3 regions of the Mycobacterium virginiense genome follow, and region 3 is predicted to be linked to each of the others. Evidence: predicted binding sites of a transcription regulator. Region 3 holds the regulator's gene; each other region holds the start of a gene.

Region 1 (8,084 bases), 600 kb from region 3:
CAATGCCGGGGCCGCCAGCCGGTACGAACAGGCCCGGGCGGTGTTCGCCGCGGTCGGGGCCGACCCGGACCGGGTACGGCCGGTCAGCAGTGCCGCGCACCCGCGCCCGGCGGCCCGGCCCGCCTACTCCGCGTTGTCGGGCGCCGAGTCGGCGCGGGCCGGCCTGGCACCGCTGCGCCGGTGGAGCGATGCACTGTCCGCCGCCTTGGCCAGATAACCTCTACGCCGTGAGTGAGGCCCTACCGGTGGTGACGGTGACCTATTCGCCGGGTTGGCATCTGGACCGATTCCTGGCATCGCTGTCGCTGGCGACCGACCGCCCGGTGCGGGTGGTGATGGCCGACAACGGATCCACCGACGGTGCACCGGAGGAAGCCGCGGAGCGCTACCCCAACGTGCAGCTGCTGCATACCGGGTCCAACCTGGGCTACGGCGGAGCGGTCAACGCCGGGGTGGCCCTGCTGGACTCCGAGGGCGGCGAACGCAGCGAATTTCTCATCGTGGCCAACCCCGACGTGCAGTGGGGTCCGGGCAGCATCGAAGCCCTACTGGACGCGGCCGCCCGGTGGCCGCAGGCGGCGACGCTGGGTCCGCTGATCCGGGAACCGGACGGCTCGGTGTACCCCTCGGCCCGCCATCTGCCCAGCCTGATCCGCGGCGGCATGCACGCCGTGGTCGGTCCGGTGTGGCCCAACAATCCCTGGACCCGTGCTTATCGGCAGGAACGGCTGGAGCCCAGCGAGCGCTCGGTCGGGTGGCTCTCGGGTGCCTGCCTGCTGGTGCGCCGGGCCGCGTTCGACGCGATCGGCGGCTTCGACGAGCGCTACTTCCTCTATATGGAGGACGTCGACCTGGGGGACCGGTTGGCCAAGGCCGGCTGGCTCAACGTCTACGTGCCCTCGGCCGAGGTGTTGCACCAGAAGGGCCACGCCACGGGCAAGGACCCCGCGCGCAACCTGGCCGCACATCACCGCAGCACCTATACCTACCTCGCCGACCGGCACACCGGCTGGTGGCGGGCCCCGCTGCGCTGGAGCATGCGGGGCGCGCTGGCGGTGCGCTCACACTTGGCGGTGCGCAACGCCCGCCGCACCTTGACGAAGGGACACCCGTGACACTGAGCCAAGTCGACGCGGTGGTCCTCGTCGGCGGCAAGGGGACCCGGCTGCGGCCGTTGACCCTGTCGGCGCCCAAGCCGATGCTGCCGACCGCGGGGTTGCCCTTCCTGACCCACCTGCTGTCGCGGATCGCCGCCGCCGGCATCGAGCACGTCATCCTCAGCACCTCATACAAGCCGGAGGTGTTCGCCGAGGAGTTCGGCGACGGCTCCGCGCTCGGCCTGCAGATCGACTACGTGACCGAGGAGGAGCCGCTGGGCACCGGCGGCGGAATCGCCAACGTCGCGCCCAAGCTGCGCCAAGACACCGCCATGGTGTTCAACGGTGACGTGCTGTCCGGGGCGGATCTGACCGAGCTGCACGACTACCACCGCGAGCAGGGGGCCGAGGCGACCCTGCACCTGGTCCGCGTCGGCGATCCGCGTGCCTTCGGCTGCGTGCCCACCACGGATGGGCGGGTCACCGCGTTCCTGGAGAAGACCGAGGACCCGCCGACCGACCAGATCAATGCCGGTTGCTACGTGCTGTCCCGCGACGTCATCGACCGCATCCCGCGCGGACGCCCGGTTTCGGTGGAACGCGAGGTGTTTCCCGCGCTGCTGGCCGACGCCGTGTTGGTCTGCGGCTACGTCGACACCAGCTACTGGCGCGACATGGGCACCCCGGAGGACTTCGTGCGCGGATCGGCGGACCTGGTGCGCGGCATCGCGCCGTCACCGGCGTTGGGCGGCCGGCGCGGCGAGGCGCTGGTGCACGACGGCGCCTCGGTGGCGCCGGGTGCGGTCCTGATCGGCGGAACCGTGGTGGGCCGCGGCGCCGAGATCGGCCCGGGCGCCCGCCTGGACGGCGCGGTGATCTTCGACGGCGTGAAAGTCGAGGCCGGCAGCGTGATCGAACGCTCGATCATCGGGTTCGGCGCCCGGATCGGGCCGCGGGCACTGATTCGCGACGGGGTGATCGGCGACGGCGCCGACATCGGGGCCCGCTGCGAGCTGCTGCGCGGGGCGCGGGTGTGGCCCGGGGTGTCGATCCCCGACTGCGGCATCCGCTACTCCAGCGACGTCTGAGCCGGCTCTCCGCTGACGCTGCGCTCAGGGCGCACCTTTCTCGAACTTTTCCGCCATACACGCAGAGCCAACGGTGGATAGTCATAACCATGTTCACGAGGGTCTTCGTCGCGTGCCTGGCCGCAGTCGCCATGGCGGCGCCGGCCGCTGCGGATCCGCTTGACCCGATTCCCGGTAACGGCGTCTATCAGGTCGGCACCGATATCGCACCGGGCCTGTATCACACCGGCGGGTCGGGTTCGGCCTTCGGCGTGTGGATCAACAACGTGCCGACGCAAGATTCGATGTGTTCGTGGTTCACCTACAGCACACCCGATGCGGCCAAGGACCATGTGGTCCAGACGAATACGTCTATCGGTCCGATGTACGCCAGCATTCCCGTCACGGTCAAGGCCTTCGAGTCGCAGAATTGCCAGCCCTGGACGCGAGTCACCGACTCCGAATGAGCCCGCGTGGCAGGGCTACCCGACGGCCCGCGCCACCAGATGCGCCAGCGCGTCGTCGGCGTCCGGCGGTAGCGCATCCACCGGCCACCAGCGCAGCGCGAGCGACTCGTCGCTGATTCCGATCTGCGCATCCGCGGGCGCATGCGCCACGAACTGCAGGTCCAGGTGCCGGGTCGGCACACCCAGCGAGCAGGTCACCGGATGCACGTGCACGGCCGCCAGCGCCGGATCCAGGCGCAGGCCGGTGATGCCGGATTCCTCGGTGGCCTCGCGCAGCGCGGCCGCGACGATGTCGGCGTCGGTGTCCTCGCAGTGCCCGCCGAGCTGCAGCCAGCGGCCCACCCGCGGGTGCAGCGTGAGCAGCGCGCGCTTACCGGTGTGGTCGAGCACCAGGGTGGATGCGGTGATGTGGCCGGGAACGCATTCGCGCCGGCATGCGTCGGGGCGGGCAGCGAGAAAAGCCAGCACCGCATGCCGCAGCGAGTCCTGCGCGGAATCGGGTGCGGCCCAAGCGCTCAGCGCCGCGACAGCGGAGTCGTGCAGACTCATCGCCGCACCAGCAGGTCACCGACGTCGGCCGGGGCGCGGGGCTCGGGCGGCTCGGTGGGGTAGCCGATGGCGATGGCGCCCAAGGGTTCCCAGTCGGGCGGGAGATCCAGTTCGGTGCGGACCAACTCGGGGGTGAAGATGGTCGAACCGATCCAGCAGCTGCCCACGCCACGTACCGCCAGCGCCACCAGCAGGCCCTGGACGGCGGCACCCACGGCGACCGTGAACATGGTGTGCTCGGCGGCGGTACGGACGGCGTCCGGGTAGTGGTGGGCGCCATCGGGCACCATGATCGGGATGACGACTTCGGGTGCGTCATACAGAATCTGGCCACGCGAGACCCTAGCCTCAATGGCTTCTGGGGTTTTACCGTCGCCGGTCAGATCGGATCGCCACTGCTGCGCCATGGCATCGAGGAGCCGAGTGCGCACACTCGGAGTCTGCAGCCATACGAACCGGACCGGGCGGGTGTGATGCGGCGCGGGGGCAGTCAGGGCCTCGGCCATGGCGTCGGTGATCAGTTGCGCCGGAACGGGTTCCCCGGCGAAGCTGCGCACAGAGCGGCGCAGCAGTTGAGCCTGCCCGCGCCCCACCTCGATGGCCTCGGCGGTGCCCAGCCAGAACAGGTCCTCGGAGCCGGAACGCACCAATGCGGCTGCGGTGGAACCGTTGTCGGGACTGGCGACACCACGTACCACCGCCACCGGGATATCGGTGAGCTTGCCTTTGACCAGGTCGGCAGCCGCGGCGAGTTCGTCAGCGACGGCGACTTCGGTGACCAACAATTCATTGCCATGCCGGTCGACGGATCCGGCGTAGCCATTGAGCACCGACAGGCCCGACGCGCCGATCGCGACGTCGATCTGGCCGTTGCGCCAGGCGCGGCCCATGGTGTCGGTGATCAGCACCGCCACGTGGACGCCCAGACGCTCGGCCAGGCTGGCGCGCAACGCGGCGGCGCTGCCGTCGGGATCGACAGGCAACAGCGCGAGCTCGTCGGACCCCACGTTGGAGCCGTCCACGCCGGCGGCGGCCTGCACCAGTCCGAGGCGATTCTCGGTGATCCAGGTGCGGCCCTTGCGGGCCAGTACGCGTACCGCCTCGGCCTCGACCAGTTGGCGGCGCAGCGCATCACGCGCCTCGGCGTCGTGCGGCGCCGGCACGATGCGGCCCTCGCACTTGGACACCACCTTGCTGGTGACGACCACGACGTCCCCGTCGGCCAGCCACGGTGCGGCTTGGGCCAGCGCGGCCGCGAGATCGTCGCCGGGCCGAAATTCGCCCAAGCCGGTCACCGGCAGGATCTCGACCTTGGCGGCGCTGCCGTGCTCGCCTTGCCCCTTTATGGTGACACCCCCGCTAGCTCCAGTCCGGTGCGGACCATTTCGGCGGTAGCCGCCGGATCGGTCATCAGCAGCGGGGCGGCGTGAACAGTCACGCCCGCGATGTCGGGACTGTCAGGGGACTCGCCCTCGTGCACCAGCCAGTAGTCCAAGATTCCGGTTCCGCTGCGGGCACCGTAGTGCTCGCCGACGGCCCGGGAGGTGGAATCCAGGCCGATCACGCTCAGGCAGACATCGGCCATGCCGCGCAACGGCTTTCCAGCGATGATCGGGGAGTAGCCGACGACCGGTGCCGCCGTGGAGCGCAGCGCTGCGCGGACACCGGGAACCGCCAGGATGGCACCGATGCTGACCACCGGATTGGAGGGGGCCAGCAGCACGATGTCGGCGCCGGTGATGGCGTCGACGACTTCGGGTGTGGCCGTGGCCTTCTCTGCGCCCACGAAGCCGAACCCGTGGGTGGGAACTTGGGCGCGGTAGCGCACCCACCACTCCTGGAAGTGGATCGCGCGCTGGGCGTCGTCGGCCGGATCGGTGATGACGACGTGGGTTTCGCAGCTGTCGTTGGTGACGGGCAGCAGTCGCGCTCCAGGCTGCCAGCGCTCGCACAGCGCCGAGGTCACCTCGGTCAGCGGATAACCGGCCCGCAGCGACTGGGTTCGGACCAGGTGGGTGGCCAGGTCGCGGTCGCCGAGGCCGAACCAGTCCGGCTGCATCCCGTAGCGAGCCAACTCCTCCATGGCATGCCAGGTTTCGTCGCGGTGTCCCCAGCCGCGCTCGGCATCCACGCCGCCGCCCAGGGTGTACATGCAGGTGTCCAGATCGGGGCAGATGCGTACCCCGTGCATCCAGGCATCGTCGCCGACGTTGACGACCGCGGTCAGCTCGTGCGCGTCGGCCCCGTGGCCAGCTGGGGATTCGGCGAATTGGCCCAGACCCAGTAGTTTCTGGACGCCGAGCAGGAACCGGGCGCCGCCGACCCCCCCGACGAGAACGGTGACCTTCACAGCGCACGACAGTACCTTTGGCGCCGCTGCGGCCGGTGTGGCGGACCGCCGTCGTCGCTGTATCGGGGGACGCGGTAAGACACGCCGAGGGGCGGGTGTGGGGTAGATGACACGGACTCGCCGGTCTCGGACACGTTGGAAATCGATCACGGGATGGTAAGGAATTTGGCCAATCAGCTTGACCGGGCTGATCAACCCGTGTCTAATCACACTAGTGTCATTTCCCGGTTGGCCAGCCGATTTCGGTGTCGCAGACCGAGATTCGATCACATGTTCGAATCGGGATGGTCAATATCTTCCGATTCGGCCGACATATCAGGATCGCGCTACAGGTGAGGAGGCGGAGCATGTCCTATGAGCACCTTTGGGGCGTGATGGGGGGAGCACCGCACGCCGGTGCCGAAATGGCTGAAATGGCTGGGCCGAGCGGGCTGGAGGCGATGCCCAGTCGCCCACATCTGAGTCTGGTTCCCGCACCCGAGGACTACGACGAGTTCGACCCGTTCGACCCCGCGACAGCCACCAATGAGCAGTGGCAGGACCGCGCCCTGTGCTCGCAGACCGACCCCGAGGCGTTCTTCCCGGAGAAGGGCGGCTCGACTCGGGAGGCCAAGAAGATCTGCCAGCGTTGCTCGGTTCGCAGCGAGTGCCTGGAGTACGCCTTGGCTCACGACGAGCGTTTCGGTATCTGGGGTGGGCTTTCCGAGCGTGAGCGCCGCCGCCTCAAGCGCGGCATCATCTGAGCTAGGGACTAGTCGTCGATCGTCGGGTCGATGACGGTGGGCTCGACATCTAAGTAGGTGGCGACTTGGGCCACCAGAATCTCGTGCAATAAATCGCCGAGCTCTGTGCTGTCGTTTGCGCGTTGCTCGATCGGCTTGCGGAACAGCAAGATTCGGGCGCGCGTCGGATTTCCCCGAACATCCACCCCGGCCGGGATCAACCGGGCCAGCGGAATTGGCCCGTCCGCGACCACTTCTGGGGGCCACTGCACGCTGTCGGGGTCTTTGGCGGCGATCCGTGGGATCTCATCGACGGCGACGTCCAGGGCCGTCAACCGTTGCTTCCAGCGTTGTTCGATGGGCTCGTAGGCCTCCAGCACGGCCATATCGAACCGTTCGGCGCGGGTGCGCCAGCCCGGCACGGTGGGCGGCAACAGCGGCCCGCGGGTTTCGCGGCCGCGCCAGCGGCGACGCGTGGCGATCACGCAGAAGATGGTAACGGTTGTGCATAGGGTGCCGGCGCCTTGCGCGTGTCCGGCGCTGCGGGGGCGAGCGGCCACGATAGCCTCACGGGCGTGAACGTTCCTCGTCGTTGCTGCCGGCCAGGGTGTCCGCACTATGCGGTGGCGACGCTGACGTTCGTCTACTCGGACTCCACCGCCGTGGTCGGCCCGCTGGCCACGGCCGCTGAGCCGCATTCCTGGGACCTGTGCTTCAACCATGCCGGCCGGATCACCGCCCCGCGCGGTTGGGAACTGGTCCGCCATCCCGGCCCGTGGGTTTCGCCTGAAGAGGACGACCTGATCGCGCTTGCCGAGGCGGTTCGTGAGCGCGAATCCGGGCGCGCGGCCCCGGCCAACGGGTGGTACCCACAGGCCAATCCGGTGGACGCCCCGACCCGCGGAGCGTCCACCGCCGGACCCGGTGGTGGTGTGCTGGCACCGCCCGGTCCGCCCGGCAAGACCAATGGTCGACGCCGTGGCCACCTGCGTGTGTTGCCAGACCCTTCGGACTGATCGCGGGTTCCGGGCTAGGCTTGAGCGTCAAGAGTCCACTGCGTCAGGAGCCCTGTCCATGTCTCGGCCCGCTGCGGCTGTCCACCGTGTGATCAAGGCGTACGACGTACGCGGCCTGGTCGGTTCGGAGATCGATGAAACCCTCGTCACCGAGGTCGGGTCCTCGTTTGCCCGGCTGATGGCCGAGGAAGGTGCCCGACAGGTGGTGATCGGCCACGACATGCGGGACAGTTCGCCACTGCTGTCTGCGGCGTTCGCCGAGGGTGTGGTTGCCCGCGGCCTGGACGTGGTCCGGATCGGGCTGGCGTCGACCGACCAGCTTTATTTCGCCTCCGGGGCGCTGGATTGCCCGGGTGCGATGTTCACCGCCAGCCACAACCCGGCCGCCTACAACGGCATCAAGCTCTGCCGCGCCGGTGCCAAGCCGGTGGGCGCCGATACCGGCCTGGGCCGAATCCGCGATGAGCTGATCGCCGGGGTCGACCCGGCCGGCGACGGCCAAGGATCGCGCGGCAGCATCACCGACCGCGACGTGCTGGCCGACTATGCGGCATTCCTGCACTCCCTGGTCGACATCTCCGGCCTGCGTCCGCTGCGCGTAGCCGTCGACGCCGGCAACGGCATGGCGGGCCACACCGCACCGGCGGTGTTCGGATCGGTCGGCGCGATCACACTGCTGCCGCTGTATTTCGAGCTGGACGGCAACTTCCCCAACCACGAGGCCAACCCGCTGGATCCGGCAAACCTGGTCGATCTGCAGGCCTTCGTGCGCGAGCAAGGCGCCGATATCGGCCTCGCCTTCGACGGCGACGCCGA
Region 2 (8,084 bases), 160 kb from region 3:
TGGCAAGAATTTTGCGCGGTTGATCAAGAATATTGAGGTTGCGGCGCGGGTTGGTGGTGGGGATCCGTCGGGTAATCCGACGTTGTATGACGCCATTCAGAAGGCGAAGAAGAACTCGGTGCCCAACGACAATATTGAGCGGGCGCGTAAGCGTGGTGCTGGTGAGGAAGCTGGTGGGGCGGATTACCAGACGATCACCTATGAGGGTTATGGGCCCAATGGGGTGGCGGTGTTGATCGAGTGTTTGACCGACAATCGCAATCGTGCGGCCAGTGAGGTGCGGGTGGCGATGACGCGTAACGGTGGTCAGATGGCTGATCCGGGTTCGGTGGCGTATCTGTTCAGTCGCAAGGGCACGGTCACCTTGGACAAGAATGGGTTGACCGAGGATGACGTGTTGGCGGCGGTGTTGGATGCCGGTGCTGAGGATGTCAATGATTTGGGGGAGAGCTTCGAGGTGATCTCGGAGCCGGGGGATCTGGTGGCGGTGCGCAGTGCGCTGGTGGAGGCTGGGATCGATTATGACTCCGCGGAGGCCAGTTTTCAGGCGTCGGTGAGTGTTCCGGTCGATGTCGAGGGTGCCCGCAAGGTGTTGAAGTTGGTTGACGCCCTTGAGGACAACGACGACGTGCAGAACGTGTGGACCAACGTCGATCTGTCCGACGAAGTCCTGGCAGCCCTCGAAGACGAATAGGAGCCACGTCGTTGTCGACGATTCATTTCATCTCCGGTCTGCCGCGCTCAGGTTCGACACTGCTGGCCGCGTTACTGCGGCAGAACCCGCGCTTCGAGGCCGGGATGTCGGGCCCGCTGGCGGGGTTGTTCGGTGCCCTGCTCGGTGAGATGAGCGCCCGCAACGAGTATTCGGTGTTCATCGACGACGCGAAGCGGGAACGGATTTTGCACGGCCTGTTCGACAGCTTCTATGCCGATTGCGACGCTGAGGTGGTCTTCGATACCAACCGAGGGTGGTGCGGCTGGATGCCCGCGGTTTCCCGGTTGTTCCCGAGCGCCAAGGTCATCGCGTGCGTGCGCGAGGTGCCGTGGGTGGTCGACAGCATCGAACGGTTAGTCCAGCGCAACGTGTTCACCCCCTCGTCCATCTTCGGCTTCAACCCCGGCGGCACGGTCTACACCCGCGCCAACGCGATTGTGGCGCAGGACGGGATGATCGGGGCCCCATACGACATGCTCAAACAGGCCTGTTTCGGCGCCGAGCGCGACCGACTGCTGCTGGTGCAATATGAGACGCTGACCACCGACCCGGCGTCCACCATGCGTGCCATCTACGACTTCATCGGCGAGCCGATGTTCACCCACGACTTCGCTCATGTCGACTACGACGTCACAGATTTCGACGAACGGGCCGGTACACCGGGCCTGCACACGGTCCACGGCGAGGTCCGGGCCAAGCCGCGGGAGTCGATACTGCCGCCGGACTTGTTCAACCGGTTCGTCAACGACGCGTTCTGGCGTGACCCAGGCGCCGTGCCCGCTGGTTTGCGGGTCGTTTAGCCGAACAACGGTTCTAGACTGACGCCGTGTCGGGGAGGGAACGCCAGGAGTACGGCAGGTCCCAGCGGAAGGTGCTTCCGCGATCCGCGCTCGGGGACTACGAACCGTCGTCGAGACGCGCGGACCCGGTAGCACTGCTGGAATCTCAATCCAAGTCCCGGGTTCTGGAGCTGGTACCGATCCGCTACGCCCGCATGTTGGCGTCGCCGTATGCGTTTTTCAGGGGCTCGGCGGTGATCATGGCCTCCGATCTCGCCGCCGGCCCGCACACCGGACTACCGGCACAGCTGTGCGGGGACGCGCACCTGTCGAACTTCGGGATGTTCGCCTCCCCGGAGCGGCAGCTGATGTTCGACCTCAATGATTTCGACGAGACGCTGCCCGGACCGTGGGAGTGGGACGTCAAACGGTTGGTGGCCAGTGCCGCAGTCCTCTGCCGCAGCAGGGGATTCAGCCCCGCCCAGCAGGAATCGGTGGTATCGGCCTGCGCCGAGGCTTACCGCAATCAGATGCGTGAACTGGCCGGCCTCGGCGAGCTCGACGTGTGGTACGCGCAGTCGGTCATCGATTCCGACCTACTGGCCGCCGTAGAACCGGTCTACGCCAAGGCCATCCGGCGTACCGCGGTCGGTGCGCTGTCCCGCGGCCGGCAGCAGGCCGTCGACAAACTCACCCGGTCGCAAGACGGGCGCCTGCGACTGATCAGCGATCCGCCCCTGATCGTGCCGGCCGGTGACTTGGTCAGCGACGTTGTGGCACAGCTCTACAACAAGTACATGCGGAAGCTGATCAAGGACTACGTTTCCAGCCTTCCCGACGACCGGAGGGTGCTCGCACGGCGCTACCGCTACGTGGAAGTGGCCCGCAAGGTGGTCGGTGTCGGCAGCGTCGGAACCCGAACCTGGATCGTGCTGTTTGAGGGTGTCGGCAGCGGAGACCCGTTGCTCATGCAGGTCAAGGAGGCTCGCCCCTCGGTGTTGGAACCCCACCTCAAGCGCAGCCGATACGCCAACGCTGGGGAGCGGGTCGTCGCGGGGCAGCGGCTGATGCAGGCCACCAGCGACGTCCTGCTGGGCTGGCTGCACGCCATCGGCCCCGACGGCCACCATGGCGACTACTACGTACGCCAGCTGTGGGACATGAAGGGATCCGCCGACGTCGAGACGATGCGGCCGAAGGTGCTTTCCGCCTACGTACAGGCATGCGGGCACGCACTTGCCCGGGCGCACAGCCGCTCCGGCGACCGGGTCGCGATCGCGGCTTATCTCGGCAAGGGGGATAACGCCGACCGCGCGCTGACCCGGTTCGCCATGGCGTATGCCGAACAGAACGACCGCGACTACGAGGCGCTGCGGGCTGCGGCGCGCAGTGGCCGTATCGCCACCGCCTGATGACCGGGCCGGGGAGAGCGTGTGGACGCCGCGTGTCGCGCCCCAGTGGTGTCGTCGGACCCCACTAGACTGTCGAACAGTTGTTCGGTACTGGAGAGGAATCCGATGCGGGTGATGGGCGTCGACCCTGGGCTGACGCGGTGTGGGCTGTCAGTGGTCGAAAGCGGGCAGGGGCGTCAGGTCACCGCTTTGGATGTCGACGTGGTGCGCACCCCGGCCGATCAGCCGCTGCCGGAGCGGCTGCTGACCATCAGTAACACCGCCGAGCACTGGCTCGACACCCATCGTCCCGACGTCATCGCGATCGAGCGGGTGTTCTCCCAGCAGAACGTCTCCACCGTGATGGGCACCGCGCAGGCCGGCGGAGTGATCGCGCTGCAGGCTGCCCGGCGCGGCATCGCCGTGCACTTCCACACCCCCAGCGAGGTCAAAGCCGCGGTGACCGGCAATGGTTCGGCCGACAAGGCGCAGGTGACGACGATGATCACCCGAATCCTCGGGCTGCAGCAAAAGCCGACACCCGCGGACGCCGCCGATGCGCTGGCGCTGGCGATCTGTCATTGCTGGCGGGCCCCGATGATCGCCCGGATGGCTGCCGCCGAGGCACTGGCCGCCGAGCAGCGGCGTAAGTACACCGCCAAGCTCAAGGCGGCCCGGGCATGATCGCGTCGGTACGTGGCGAAGTCATCGACATCGCGCTGGACCATGCCGTGGTCGAGGCGGCCGGCGTCGGCTACAAGCTGATGGCCACGCCGGCGACCTTGTCGACGCTGCGCCGCGGTAGCGAATCCCGGCTGATCACCGCGATGATCGTGCGCGAAGACTCGATGACGCTCTACGGATTCCCGGACAGCGAGGCACGCGACCTGTTCCTCACACTGATCGGGGTCTCGGGTATCGGACCCAAGATCGCCCTGGCCACCCTGGCCGTCTATGACGCGACCACCTTGCGTCGGGCGCTCGCCGACTCCGACGTCACCGCATTGACCCGGGTGCCCGGAATCGGCAAGCGCGGTGCCGAGCGGTTGGTGCTGGAGCTGCGCGACAAGATGGGTGCGGTGGCCGCGTCCGACGGCGCGCCGTTCAGCGGTCATGCGGTGCGTGCTCCGGTGATCGAAGCCCTGATCGGGCTCGGCTTCGCCGCCAAGCAGGCCGAAGAGACCACCGATAAGGTACTGGCCGATGCTCCCGACGCAACCACTTCCGAGGTGCTGCGCACCGCGCTGAGCCGGCTGGGGAAGACCAAGTGAGCCAATCCGGTGAGCCCGCCGATCCCGAAGCCCGTGAGGTGTCTCCGGCACTGACCGTCGGTGAGGGCGACATCGACGCCGGACTGCGTCCGCGCAGCCTGGCCGAGTTCATCGGCCAACCCCGGGTACGCGAGCAACTGCAACTGGTGCTCGAGGGCGCCAAAAACCGCGGCGGCACCCCCGATCACATCCTGCTGTCCGGCCCGCCGGGGCTCGGCAAGACATCGCTGGCGATGATCATCGCCAGCGAATTGGGCAGCTCGCTGCGGTTGACCTCCGGGCCGGCGCTGGAACGCGCCGGTGATCTGGCCGCGATGCTGTCGAATCTGGTCGAGCATGACGTGCTGTTCATCGATGAGATCCACCGCATCGCCCGGCCCGCCGAGGAAATGCTCTACCTGGCGATGGAGGACTTCCGCGTTGACGTCGTCGTCGGAAAGGGCCCCGGGGCCACCTCGATTCCCCTGGAGGTGGCCCCCTTCACTCTGGTCGGGGCGACGACTCGATCAGGTGCGCTGACCGGGCCGCTGCGGGACCGGTTCGGGTTCACCGCCCACATGGATTTCTACGAACCGGCCGAACTGCAGCGGGTGTTGGCGCGCTCAGCGAAGATCCTCGGGATCGAACTGGGCGCCGAAGCGGCGGCAGAGGTCGCGCGGCGCTCCCGCGGCACGCCGCGGATCGCCAACCGGCTGTTGCGCCGGGTGCGGGACTACGCCGAAGTGCGTGCCGACGGGGTGATCACCCGCGACGTCGCCAAAGCCGCGCTGGCGGTCTACGACGTCGACGAGCTGGGTCTGGACCGGCTGGACCGCGCAGTGCTCACGGCGTTGACCCGAAGCTTCGGCGGCGGGCCGGTCGGGGTCTCCACCCTGGCCGTTGCGGTGGGGGAGGAAGCTACCACCGTCGAAGAGGTCTGCGAGCCGTTCCTGGTACGCGCCGGGATGGTCGCGCGCACCCCGCGGGGCCGCGTCGCGACTCCCGCAGCGTGGACGCACCTGGGCATGGTGCCCCCGGCAGGCGCGGGGGGACTCGGGCAACAGGGGTTGTTCGAGTAGGTCGGGCTAGAGCTTGGCCAGCTCGCCGGCCAGCACGTCCAAACCCTCCGACAACAATGCGTCGCTGATGGTCAACGGTGGCAACAGTCGCACCACATTGCCGAAGGTTCCACAGGTCAACACGATCACGCCCGCCCGATGACACGCCGCCGCCAGGGCGGCGGTCAGCGCCGGGTCCGGTGCGTTTGTGTCCGGCTGCACCAACTCGACGGCGATCATGGCGCCGCGGCCGCGGACATCGCCGATCCGGTCGTCGTCGGCCTGCAAGCGGCCCAGCCGTTCAAAGATCAGCCGCTCCATCTGCCTTGCCCGGCCCACCAGGTCGTCCGCCTCGACAGCGGCCAACGCTCCCAGCGCTGCCGCACAGGCCACCGGGTTGCCGCCGAAGGTGCCGCCCAGCCCGCTCACGTGCGGGGCGTCCATGATGTCGGCACGCCCGCTGACGGCCGCCAACGGCAGGCCCCCGCCGATTCCTTTGGCGGTACAGATCAGATCCGGCGCCAGCCCTGTCGGGCCTTCACGATCACAGGCGAACATCGCCCCGGTGCGGGCGAACCCCGTCTGCACCTCGTCGGCGATGAACACCACGTCGTTGTCGCGGCACCAGGCCAGCAGCGCCGGCAGGAAACCCGGCGCCGGGACGATGAAGCCGCCCTCGCCTTGGATCGGTTCGATGACCAGCGCAGCCAGATTGTGGGCGCCGATCTGGTTCTCCAGGACGCCGATGGCCCGCTCGGCGGCCCGTTCCCCGTCGCTGCCCAGCTCTTTGTCGATCAGCCCGTCACGGTAGGGATAGGACGCCGGCGCGCGGTAGATGTCGGGTGCGAACGGACCGAATCCGCTCTTGTAGGGCATCGACTTGGCGGTGAGCGCCATCGTGAGGTTGGTGCGGCCGTGGTAGCCGTGGTCGAACGCCGCCACCGCGGTCTTGCCGGTGTAGGACCGGGCGATCTTGACGGCGTTCTCCAACGCTTCGGCGCCGGAGTTGAGCAGTACGGAACGCTTCTCGAACTCGCCCGGAGTGATCCGGTTCAGGGCTTCGGCGACGGCCACATATCCCTCGTAGGGCGTCACCATGAAACAGGTGTGGGTGAACTCGGCGACCTGCTGCTGCACCGCTTCCACCACGCGGGGCGCGGCGTTGCCCACCGTGGTCACCGCGATCCCCGAGCCCAGGTCGATCAGCCGGTTGCCGTCGACGTCCTCCACGATGCCGCCGCCGGCCCGCAGCGCGTACACCGGCAGCGTGCTGCCCACCCCGCGTGGCACGGCCATCGCTCGGCGGCGCGCCAGCTGCGTCGAGCCGGGCCCGGGGATCTCGGTGGCCAGGTGACGGCTCTGCAGCAGTGGCGGCACTGACATGGGGCGGGTCTCCTTAGCGGTGCTTTCGGCGGCTCAGATCTGGCCGAGTGGCCGGCAGGCGTTGCCGAAGGGCTGCCAATATTCGCCGGGCGGGCAGTCCAGCGGGGTCGGTCCCTGTCCGAGCGGCATGCAGGTGTTGGTGCTGGGCTCCCAGTACTGACCGCCCGGACAGGCCAGCGGGGTCGGTCCCTGTCCGAGCGGCATGCAGGTGTTGGTGCTGGGCTCCCAGTACTGACCGCCCGGGCAGGCCAGCGGCTCTGCCGATCCGATGGCGGGCATGGCGATCGCTGCCAGCGCCAGGGGAGCCGCTGCCAGGGCAACTGCGGTCGCCAGACCACACGCAAAGTTCTTCATCGGCCAACCTTCCGTCAAGAATCCTGACCCCCCTGTCACCGACAGCCTAGGGGGTGGACGGCGGTACCGACGCGCAGTCGCCGGACACAGTGGCACACTGTTGTCATCACAGTGGCCCGCCACGCCTCAGGTGGTCCGGTGCCAAAGAATCATTCGAACAAGTCGAAAGATCGGTTGTCGTCATGGAAAACATGGTTGCCTTCCTGCCGCTGCTCCTCGTCATGGGCGCCTTCATGTTCTTCGCCTCGCGGCGGCAGAAGCGCGCGATGCAGGCCACCATCGACCTGCACGAATCGCTGCAGGTGGGCGACCGGGTGCACACGACGTCGGGACTGCAGGGCACCATCACCCGCATCACCGACGACGACGTCGACCTGGAGATCGCACCGGGTGTGGTGACCACCTGGATGAAGCTGGCCGTGCGCGACAAGATCGAGCCGGAGGAGTTGACGGCCGAGGCCGCAGTCGAAGAGGCCGTCGAGGGCGCCTAACAGCTCGCCGCCGCTCGGGTGTGGCAGGTCGCCGCCATCGGGCTGGCCGGCTGACACGCCCGACGCGCGGAACGTCCGCCCAACGATCATCGCGGCCAGCCGGGCACGTACCCTTTTGCGGGTGCAGTGGTACTGATCGCTGCGGGCGGCCCGAGCATGGGCCGGCCCCGACGATCACGAGAGCGCATTGCGCAATGAGCGAAGGAGACTCAACAACGTGGCATCGCCTTCGGCGCCGGTGCACCCTGCCCGCAACCTGGCGGTGTTCCTGGCATTGCTCATCGGTGTCTACCTGCTGGTATTCCTGACAGGAAACAAGCTCGCCGAACCCAAACTCGGTATCGACCTGCAGGGCGGCACTCGCGTGACGCTCACCGCGCGCACCCCGGACGGCTCCACGCCGACCCGTGACGCGCTCAACCAGGCGCAACAGATCATCAGTGCCCGGGTCAACGGACTCGGTGTGTCGGGCTCTGAGGTCATCATCGACGGCAACAACCTGGTCATCACGGTGCCGGGCAGCGACGGCAACGAGGCCCGCACCCTCGGCCAGACGGCCCGGCTCTACATCCGGCCGGTGATCAACGGTGTTTCGGTGCAGGAAGCTCAGGCAGCCGGCCGGATGCCCGGCCTCGGCGGTGGCGGCATGCCCGGCGTCCCCGG
Region 3 (8,084 bases):
CCGGGGCAGCGGCCGCGGCCACGTCGGCGAGCCGGCCCACGGTGTCAACGAGTGCGTCGGACAGATCGACCCGCAGCACCGAGCCCAGTTCGCCCCCGTCGAGCGCCACCAGGATCAGGGATCTCTCGGGCACGAAGCCCAAGATGGCAGGCAGCGCAGCGATGAGGGCTCCGGGCCGATTCAGCGTGAATTCCGGTTGCTTGGTTGTCATGGGAACAACGGTGACGACCGTCACCGTCATCGAGGGCGCACCGGCTCCGCGCAGGCCCTCGCTTTGTGGATAGACCCGCAACTGTGCATCGATGCGCCTTCGAGATGCAGGACAAGCCGAAAGCGCGTAAGTGTCTGTGTCATGGATTCAAAGAGGGAATACGACGTCATCGTGATCGGTTCGGGCCCAGGCGGACAGAAGGCCGCCATCGCGTCGGCCAAACTCGGCAAATCTGTCGCCTTGGTCGAACGCGGTCGCATGATCGGTGGGGTCTGTGTCAACACCGGCACCATTCCGTCGAAGACCCTGCGCGAGGCCGTGATCTATCTGACCGGGATGAATCAGCGCGACCTGTACGGCGCCAGCTACCGGGTGAAGGACAAGATCACCCCCACCGATCTGCTCGCACGCACCCAGCATGTGATCAGCAGAGAAGTGGAGGTGGTGCGTAGTCAACTGATGCGCAACCGAGTCGACTTGTTGGTCGGCCACGGACGTTTCATCGACCCCCACACAATCCTCATCGAGGGACAGAACGGCAACGAAACGACAACCGTCACAGCCGACTACGTCGTCATCGCTACCGGAACCAAACCGGTCCGCCCCGCCGGCGTCACATTCGATGAGGAGCGCGTCCTCGACTCCGACGGGATCCTCGACCTGCGATTCATCCCGGCCTCGATGGTGGTCGTCGGCGCCGGTGTGATCGGCATCGAGTACGCCTCGATGTTCGCCGCGCTGGGCACCCGGGTGACGGTGGTGGAGAAACGAGACTCGATGCTGGAGTTCTGCGACCCGGAGGTCGTCGAAGCCCTGCGTTTTCACCTGCGCGACCTGGCCGTCACCTTCCGGTTCGGCGAAGAGGTGACCGCTGTCGACGTCAGCTCCAGCGGCACCGTCACCACGTTGGCCAGCGGCAAGCGGATCCCCGCCGAGACGGTGATGTATTCGGCCGGCCGCCAAGGCCACACCGCCCACCTCGACTTGGCCAAGGCCGGCCTGGCCACCGACGAGCGGGGCCGCATCGTCGTCGACGATATGTTCCAGACCTCGGTCGAGCACATCTATGCCGTCGGTGATGTGATCGGTTTCCCGGCCCTGGCGGCGACGTCGATGGAACAGGGCCGACTGGCCGCCTATCACGCGTTCGGCGAGCCGACCGATGGGATCACTGACCTGCAGCCGATCGGGATCTATTCGATCCCGGAGGTCTCCTATGTGGGGGCGACCGAATTGGAACTGACCCGCAGCGCGATCCCCTACGAGGTAGGGGTGGCCCGGTATCGGGAGCTGGCCCGCGGCCAGATCGCCGGGGACTCCTACGGCATGCTCAAGCTGCTGGTATCCACCACCGACCTGACGCTGCTCGGCGTGCACATCTTCGGCACCAACGCGACCGAGATGGTGCACATCGGCCAGGCCGTCATGGGATGCGGCGGCACGGTGGAATACCTGGTGGACGCGGTGTTCAACTACCCGACGTTCTCCGAGGCATACAAGAACGCCGCATTGGACGTGATGAATAAAATGCGGGCCCTACAGCAATTCCGCAGCTGAGGCGCCGCCGGAGACATTTTCCTCGCTCAGCGAACGCCACGGCGCCGCGGAATTCCGACCGTGCCCCCGTACGTTGTGCAGCACATGCGCGCACCGTTTTCGGCGTGCGGCCCCGGTGGGGGAAAATGGACGGTGCGATCCATTGCGATCTGCACAACGAGGAGGCGAAGGCGATGGCCGACTACCCGGACAACGGTCCCGACCGGGACCGGCACTATCAGGTCGAGCAGAGCGGCATGTACGAGCTGGAGGTGCCGGCGCCGCAGCTGATGTCGGCGGACGGCGAGGGACCGGTCCTGATCCACGCCCTGGAGGGCTTCTCCGACGCCGGCCACGCGATCCGGCTGGCCGCCAAGCACCTCAAGAGCAAGCTGGACAGTGAGTTGGTGGCGTCGTTCGCGATCGATGACCTGCTCGACTACCGCTCACGGCGGCCGCTGATGACGTTCAAATCCGACCATTTCACCCACTACACCGAACCCGAGCTGAGCCTGCACGCGTTGCGGGACACTGCGGGCACGCCGTTTCTGCTGTTGGCGGGCATGGAGCCCGACCTGAAGTGGGAGCGGTTCATCACCGCGGTGCGACTGTTGGCCGAGCAGCTCGGGGTGCGCCGGACCATCGGCTTGGGCACCATCCCGATGGCGGTCCCCCACACCCGGCCGGTGACGCTGACCGCACATTCCAACAATCGCGACCTGATCAGCGAATTCACCCCGTGGATCACCGAGGTTCAGGTTCCCGGCAGCGCGTCCAACCTGCTGGAGTACCGGATGGCTCAGCACGGCCATGAGGTCGTCGGCTTCACGGTGCATGTGCCGCATTACGTGGCCCAGACCGACTACCCCGAGGCTGCCGAGGCGCTGCTGAAGCAGGCCGCCCAGACCGGCGCGCTGGAGCTGCCGCTGAGCGACCTCCGTGACTCCGCGGCCGAGATCCGGGCCAAGATCGACCAGCAGGTCGAAGCGAGCGCCGAAGTGGCCCAAGTGGTGACGGCCCTGGAACGCCAGTACGACGCATTCATCACCGCCCAGGAGAATCGCTCGCTGCTGTCCCGCGACGAGGAGCTGCCCAGCGCCGACGAGCTCGGTGCCGAGTTCGAGCGATTCCTGGCACAGGAAGCGAAGAAGAACCTCGACGGCGACGACTGAGATCCGGGCTACCCGGTTCGACGAAGCGTGGCGGTGAGGTGGTTCTGGGCGGGTTGGCCGACTGCGCCCATGTCCAGCGTGTAGGACAACTCATCGCCGTCGAGGCGATAACGGCGGCTCAGGACGGTCACTTCCTTGGCCGTCGGTGCCAGCCCGATCGTCGGTGCGGACATCTGCAGGTCCACGCCGTTGGCGGTGACCGTGTAGCTGCCTACCTCGATTTCGGTGATGCCACTGGGGTGCGCCAGCACCCACTCGATCTGCCCAGGCTGCGGCACCCGCAGGTAGCCGGTCTCGGCATGCAGGGGCAGGCCCTCGGCGGGCGACTTGGTCTTCTGGCCGTACACCAGGAACGGCTTGCCGACGTGTGAGAACACCACCTCTTCGAGGTAGTCGAATGACGCGATCGTGGGATACACCCCGGATCCCCGGCCTGACCAGGTGCCCAACAGTGGGGCCAGCTCCACAAGGTTCGGATGCAACTCGGGTGCCATGCCGCCAGAGTAGTGCGCGGTGACGCCCGCACGGCTCAACTGGTGCTGGGCATCTCGCGGTGTTCGCGCAGGGCCTCGATCTCCCGCTCGAAGTCGGCGGCCGACGAAAAGGACCGGTACACCGAGGCGAATCGCAAGTAGGCCACCTCGTCAAGCTCGCGCAGCGGGCCCAGGATCGCCAGCCCCACCTCGTGGCTGGGAATCTCCGGCGAACCTGCCGCTCGCACAGCGTCTTCCACCTGCTGAGCCAGCAGATTCAGCGCATCGTCATCGACCTGGCGGCCCTGGCAGGCCCGGCGCACGCCGCGCATGACCTTCTCCCGGCTGAACGGCTCGGTGACGCCGCTGCGTTTGACCACGGCCAACACTGCGGTCTCCACCGTGGAGAAACGGCGCCCGCATTCCGGGCAGGACCGACGGCGGCGAATCGCCTGGCCTTCATCGGCTTCGCGGGAATCCACCACCCGGGAGTCTGGATGGCGACAAAACGGGCAGTGCATTGCCGCTCCTTCGCCGTGCCGGGAACCCGCACCCTCAGACAACTGGGACACCGCGGGCCATTGGGACAACTGCGAGCGTACCTGCGCGGGTTGTCGGCGGCGCTGCGCAGTGGCCGCAAGCGGCGGCCGAACCGACACGGCGACCTCAGCCCAGCGGGGCGATCAGCGTCTGGCCGGCGTCCAGGGCCACCGACTCCAGGCTGTTGAGCTCGCGGATGCGCTCGATGACCTGTCCGGCCGGCGCGTCCGGTGCGACGCGGGCCGCCAGGTGCGCCAAGCTCTCGCCGCTCTGGACACGCACCACGCCGAGCTGGTCGGGCACCGCGGAGGCACCGCCGGCTGCTGCCGCGCCGAACTGAGCGATCAGTCCGAGCCACACGGTGATCCCGGCGGCGACCAGAGCCAGCACGACGGTGGTCGCCGGAGTGATGGCCTTGACGGGCTTCGGCCGGTGCGGCGCACGGGACATCAGCACCCCGGAACCGCGGTGCCGCAGCGCAGCGCCGCCCGGCCGCGGCCGGACCAGCCGCGCCGGCTGAGTGCGGATCGGGTAAGCCCGCCCTGAGGTCCGCGGACCGCGATGCAGCTGGACCCGCTCGTTGCGGTCCGGCTCGAACGTCGGGGCGATCGTCTCGATGAGCATCATGTGCGGTTCTCCCTCACTCGGCGTCGGCGACCCTGTTCGCTCGACTGTTCGAATACTAATCGATTGTATGTTCGATGTCCGAACACGTGATCGAATCGTTGTCGAAAACATTAGCGAAGGGGTCCGACAAGTCGCCGGCGCTTTCGAACGCCCGCGCGACACACCTCGAACACATGTTTGATTAATCGCAGCTATGCGACTAGATTCGCCTCCATGAGTGACAGCAGCAGTAACCCGGCTGGTCCGGACTCAGCGCTGACCGCCAGGCAGCGCACGATCCTGAACGTCATCCGCGCTTCGGTGAACGAGCGGGGTTACCCGCCGAGCATCCGCGAGATCGGCGACGCCGTCGGGCTGACCTCGACCTCCTCGGTTGCTCACCAGCTGCGTACGCTCGAACGCAAGGGCTATCTGCGCCGTGACCCCAACCGTCCCCGCGCGGTCGACGTCCGTGGCCAGGACGACATCACCGGCGCCGTCGAGGCCGCGCAACGCACCGAGTTCGCCGGTTCGGATGCGCTTCCCGAGCCCGCTTTCATTCCGGTTCTGGGCCGGATTGCGGCCGGCGGACCGATCTTGGCCGAGGAAGCCGTCGAGGATGTCTTCCCGCTCCCCCGCGAGCTGGTCGGTGAAGGCGAGCTGTTCTTGCTCAAGGTGGTCGGCGAATCGATGGTGGACGCCGCGATCTGCGACGGCGACTGGGTTGTGGTGCGCCAGCAGAACGTCGCCGACAACGGCGACATCGTGGCCGCCATGATCGATGGCGAGGCGACCGTCAAGACGTTCAAACGCACCGGCGGTCAGGTTTGGCTGATGCCGCACAACCCCATTTTCGATCCCATACCCGGCAACGATGCGGTGGTGCTGGGCAAGGTCGTCACCGTCATCCGCAAGGTCTGATCATGTTCGCGCCGTGCCCACCGTTCGATACGGAGTCGGCGCGACACAAGGTGCAGGCCGCCGAGGACGCCTGGAACACCCGGGATCCCGCACGGGTGGCGCTGGCCTACACCGAGGACTCGGTGTGGCGTAATCGGGACGAATTCCTCACCGGGCGCGCGGAAATCGAAGCATTTCTGCGACGCAAGTGGGCGGCCGAACGCGATTACGCGCTACGCAAAGAGCTGTGGTGCTACCAGGACAACCGAATCGCGGTGCGCTATCAGTACGAATGCTGCGACAAGGACGGCCAGTGGTGGCGCAGCTACGGCAACGAGCTGTGGGAGTTCGCCGCCGACGGCCGAATGAGCCGCCGCGAGTCCAGCATCAACGACATCCCGATCACCGCGGCGCAGCGGCGCCTCTTCGGCCCGCGCCCGCAGGGCGAACGCGACCTGCCGCTGCCGCTGCGGTGATCAGCCGGCCCTGGTGAAACCGTTGAGCCGCGCCGCATCCTCGGTGGCGAACCAGATCTCGGCGAGAGTGTCGTCATACAGCGCGTTCTGCGGGGTGTAGTAGAGCCCCGAGCCGATGTTCGCCTTGATTGGGTAGCCGTTCGGCTGCTGGTACGGGTCGTCCAGCGGCAGGTGCATCACCGGGTGCACCGATTCGTCGATGCCGAAGTTGCGCGGTTCGCCGCCACCTCCGAAGGTGCGGGTGTCCGTGCCACCGCCGAACCTGCGGGGTTCTGCGACAGCGCCGAACCCGCGTGGGTCCGCCCCGGTACCGCCGTGCCCCACGGCATGCCGGCCGGTGCCGAACTCTTCTTCGGTCACCACCCGGGTGGGGGCGGTGTCGGTGTCGTCATCGTCGTCGACCTCCGCCTCGCTCTCGTGCTCGCCGTAGTGCAGCCACGGCGCATCCGGAATCGAAGAGACGGGCAGTTCAGGCTCGGACGCGTACGGCGAAGTGGAGGCGCCGTAGCGACTCGGCAGCCGGACGGTGCCCTCATTCTCGCGGTGATCTTCGCGGTGGTCGTGGTGGGCCCACTGCTCGTCATCGTCGTCGTAGTCGTCGGCGACCGGGGCCGGCACGGCCACCGGTGAACCCGGCAGCACAGCGGCCGGCCGACGCCGCTGCCACCACATCGCAGCCCCGGCGAGGGCGCCCAGCACCGCCAGCACCACAACCGGGATCAGCACCCACATCCAGTTCCAGTGTGTTTCCTTGGCTGCGCCAGTCGCTGTCGACTTGCTGCCGTCGGGCAGGTTCGTCCCGGGAATCTGCAGGCCCGACAACGCTTGCGCCAACTCGGCGGGTTCGCTGCTGTAGGTGTTGCTCGCCTGATTCCAGGCGATCGATCCGCCGGTGAACTTCTGCGACACCACGTCACCTTCGACGGTCTGATCACCCACCGGGGCGCCCAGCTTTCCGGAAGCCCCGTCGAGCTTGTCCCAGGCCGACTTCATCGCCCCGCGCACCACGAAGGCGCCGTTGTCGGGGCTGAAGAAGATCACCGGCTCGTCGTCGGCGGCGAACGAATTGAACTTGCTGCCCGAGATCGCTCCGTCAACCGTGCCGGTGATCGGGAAACCCAGGTCGCTACCGGCCGGGCCGCCCAGCGAGTCGTACTTGGCCAGCACGTCGCCTAGAACCGCATTGGCTCCGGTCACCGGGCTGAAAAAGACCTTGCCGTGGGCGAAGTCCTGTCCCACGCCGCCGGCGTCGCCGACGGCGTATTGGTCGCCCTGCTTGGCCCCCAGGGCCCCGGCGGGTCCGCCGGCGCTGCGCCAGGCCTGATCGATGGCCGCGGTAGCGTCGACCTGGGCCTGCACGTCGGCCAGCTGCGCCGCCAGCTCCGGTGGAACCGTGGTGAACGTCCTGGTCGCACTGTCAAAGGACAGCGTCCCGGCGCTGAACTTCTGGGTGACGACAGCGCCGTCGTAGCTCTCGTCCTCGACCGGGACCCCGAGCGCTCCGGTGGAGCTGCCCAGCTTGTCCCAGCCGGCGTTGATGGGCCCGCGCACCACATGAGCGCCGTGCTCAGGCGTCCAGAAGATCACCGGGTTGTCGGCGCCGGACAGGATGGCCACCCGGCTGTCGGGGACCAGCCCAGGAACCTCGTCACTGCTGGGGAAGCCGAGGCCGTTGTCAGCCGCACCGCCCAGTGCCTCGTACTTGTCCAGGATCGCGCCGTAGAGCGCCTTAGCGCCGGTCTCCGGGGTGAAGAAGATGGTGCCGCCGGCGAAGTCCTGGGCGAATCCGACACCGGCCGGGTGCACGTCCCCCTTGGGGGCACCCAGCGGCGATCCGTCGCCGCCAGCCGCCTGCCATGCCGCCGTGATGGCGTCGTGGGCATCGCTGTCGGGCGTCGCCGCAGCGGTCTGCACCGACAAGAGCACGGTGACCGTCGCCGCCAGGCCGAGCGCCATGCGCACCGCCGTCTTGCCGAACCGATCTTTCCGACTAGTCACCAGCCCTCCCAGGCATCTTTATCGACGTTATCGACGCAAATGTTTCCGGCATAGACTTTCCCGCAATCGGCCCGAGTTTCGAAGCCAAGTCATCGATATTGCGGAAACAGATACCCAGCCGATGCGGAAATGATGCAGAAGCCCCTGCCCTCAACGGAACGAGGGGCGCTAC

Evidence for each region. The regulator LexA, encoded in region 3, represses DNA repair genes until DNA is damaged. The targets are predictions, from matches to a motif close to CGAACANNTGTTCG.
Region 1: the regulator LexA is predicted to act here: its motif matches at 5,794-5,807, upstream of cofD (2-phospho-L-lactate transferase).
Region 2: the regulator LexA is predicted to act here: its motif matches at 2,980-2,993, upstream of ruvC (crossover junction endodeoxyribonuclease RuvC).

The regions. Positions count from the first base shown of each region.
Region 1 is NZ_CP092430.2:3,517,698-3,525,781, reverse strand. Features, by position in the region: gene rfbD (dTDP-4-dehydrorhamnose reductase) at 1-217, shown strand, start outside; gene MJO54_RS17125 (glycosyltransferase family 2 protein) at 228-1,115, shown strand; gene manB (mannose-1-phosphate guanylyltransferase ManB) at 1,112-2,185, shown strand; gene MJO54_RS17115 (Rv1352/Rv1906c domain-containing protein) at 2,275-2,631, shown strand; gene MJO54_RS17110 (NUDIX hydrolase) at 2,647-3,180, opposite strand; gene MJO54_RS17105 (coenzyme F420-0:L-glutamate ligase) at 3,177-4,526, opposite strand; gene cofD (2-phospho-L-lactate transferase) at 4,523-5,530, opposite strand; gene MJO54_RS17095 (WhiB family transcriptional regulator) at 5,878-6,273, shown strand; gene MJO54_RS17090 (metallopeptidase family protein) at 6,282-6,734, opposite strand; gene MJO54_RS17085 (DUF3499 domain-containing protein) at 6,828-7,268, shown strand; gene MJO54_RS17080 (phosphomannomutase/phosphoglucomutase) at 7,327-8,084, shown strand, end outside.
Region 2 is NZ_CP092430.2:2,762,760-2,770,843, reverse strand. Features, by position in the region: gene MJO54_RS13260 (YebC/PmpR family DNA-binding transcriptional regulator) at 1-694, shown strand, start outside; gene MJO54_RS13255 (sulfotransferase family protein) at 706-1,515, shown strand; gene MJO54_RS13250 (DUF2252 domain-containing protein) at 1,542-2,906, shown strand; gene ruvC (crossover junction endodeoxyribonuclease RuvC) at 3,012-3,569, shown strand; gene ruvA (Holliday junction branch migration protein RuvA) at 3,566-4,156, shown strand; gene ruvB (Holliday junction branch migration DNA helicase RuvB) at 4,153-5,214, shown strand; gene gabT (4-aminobutyrate--2-oxoglutarate transaminase) at 5,221-6,570, opposite strand; gene MJO54_RS13225 (hypothetical protein) at 6,610-6,930, opposite strand; gene yajC (preprotein translocase subunit YajC) at 7,113-7,421, shown strand; gene secD (protein translocase subunit SecD) at 7,639-8,084, shown strand, end outside.
Region 3 is NZ_CP092430.2:2,921,221-2,929,304, forward strand. Features, by position in the region: gene MJO54_RS14100 (DUF4192 domain-containing protein) at 1-211, opposite strand, end outside; gene sthA (Si-specific NAD(P)(+) transhydrogenase) at 353-1,768, shown strand; gene MJO54_RS14110 (proteasome assembly chaperone family protein) at 1,942-2,919, shown strand; gene MJO54_RS14115 (peroxynitrite isomerase) at 2,928-3,413, opposite strand; gene nrdR (transcriptional regulator NrdR) at 3,449-3,913, opposite strand; gene MJO54_RS14125 (LysM peptidoglycan-binding domain-containing protein) at 4,059-4,559, opposite strand; gene lexA (transcriptional repressor LexA) at 4,773-5,459, shown strand; gene MJO54_RS14135 (nuclear transport factor 2 family protein) at 5,462-5,914, shown strand; gene MJO54_RS14140 (LGFP repeat-containing protein) at 5,915-7,912, opposite strand.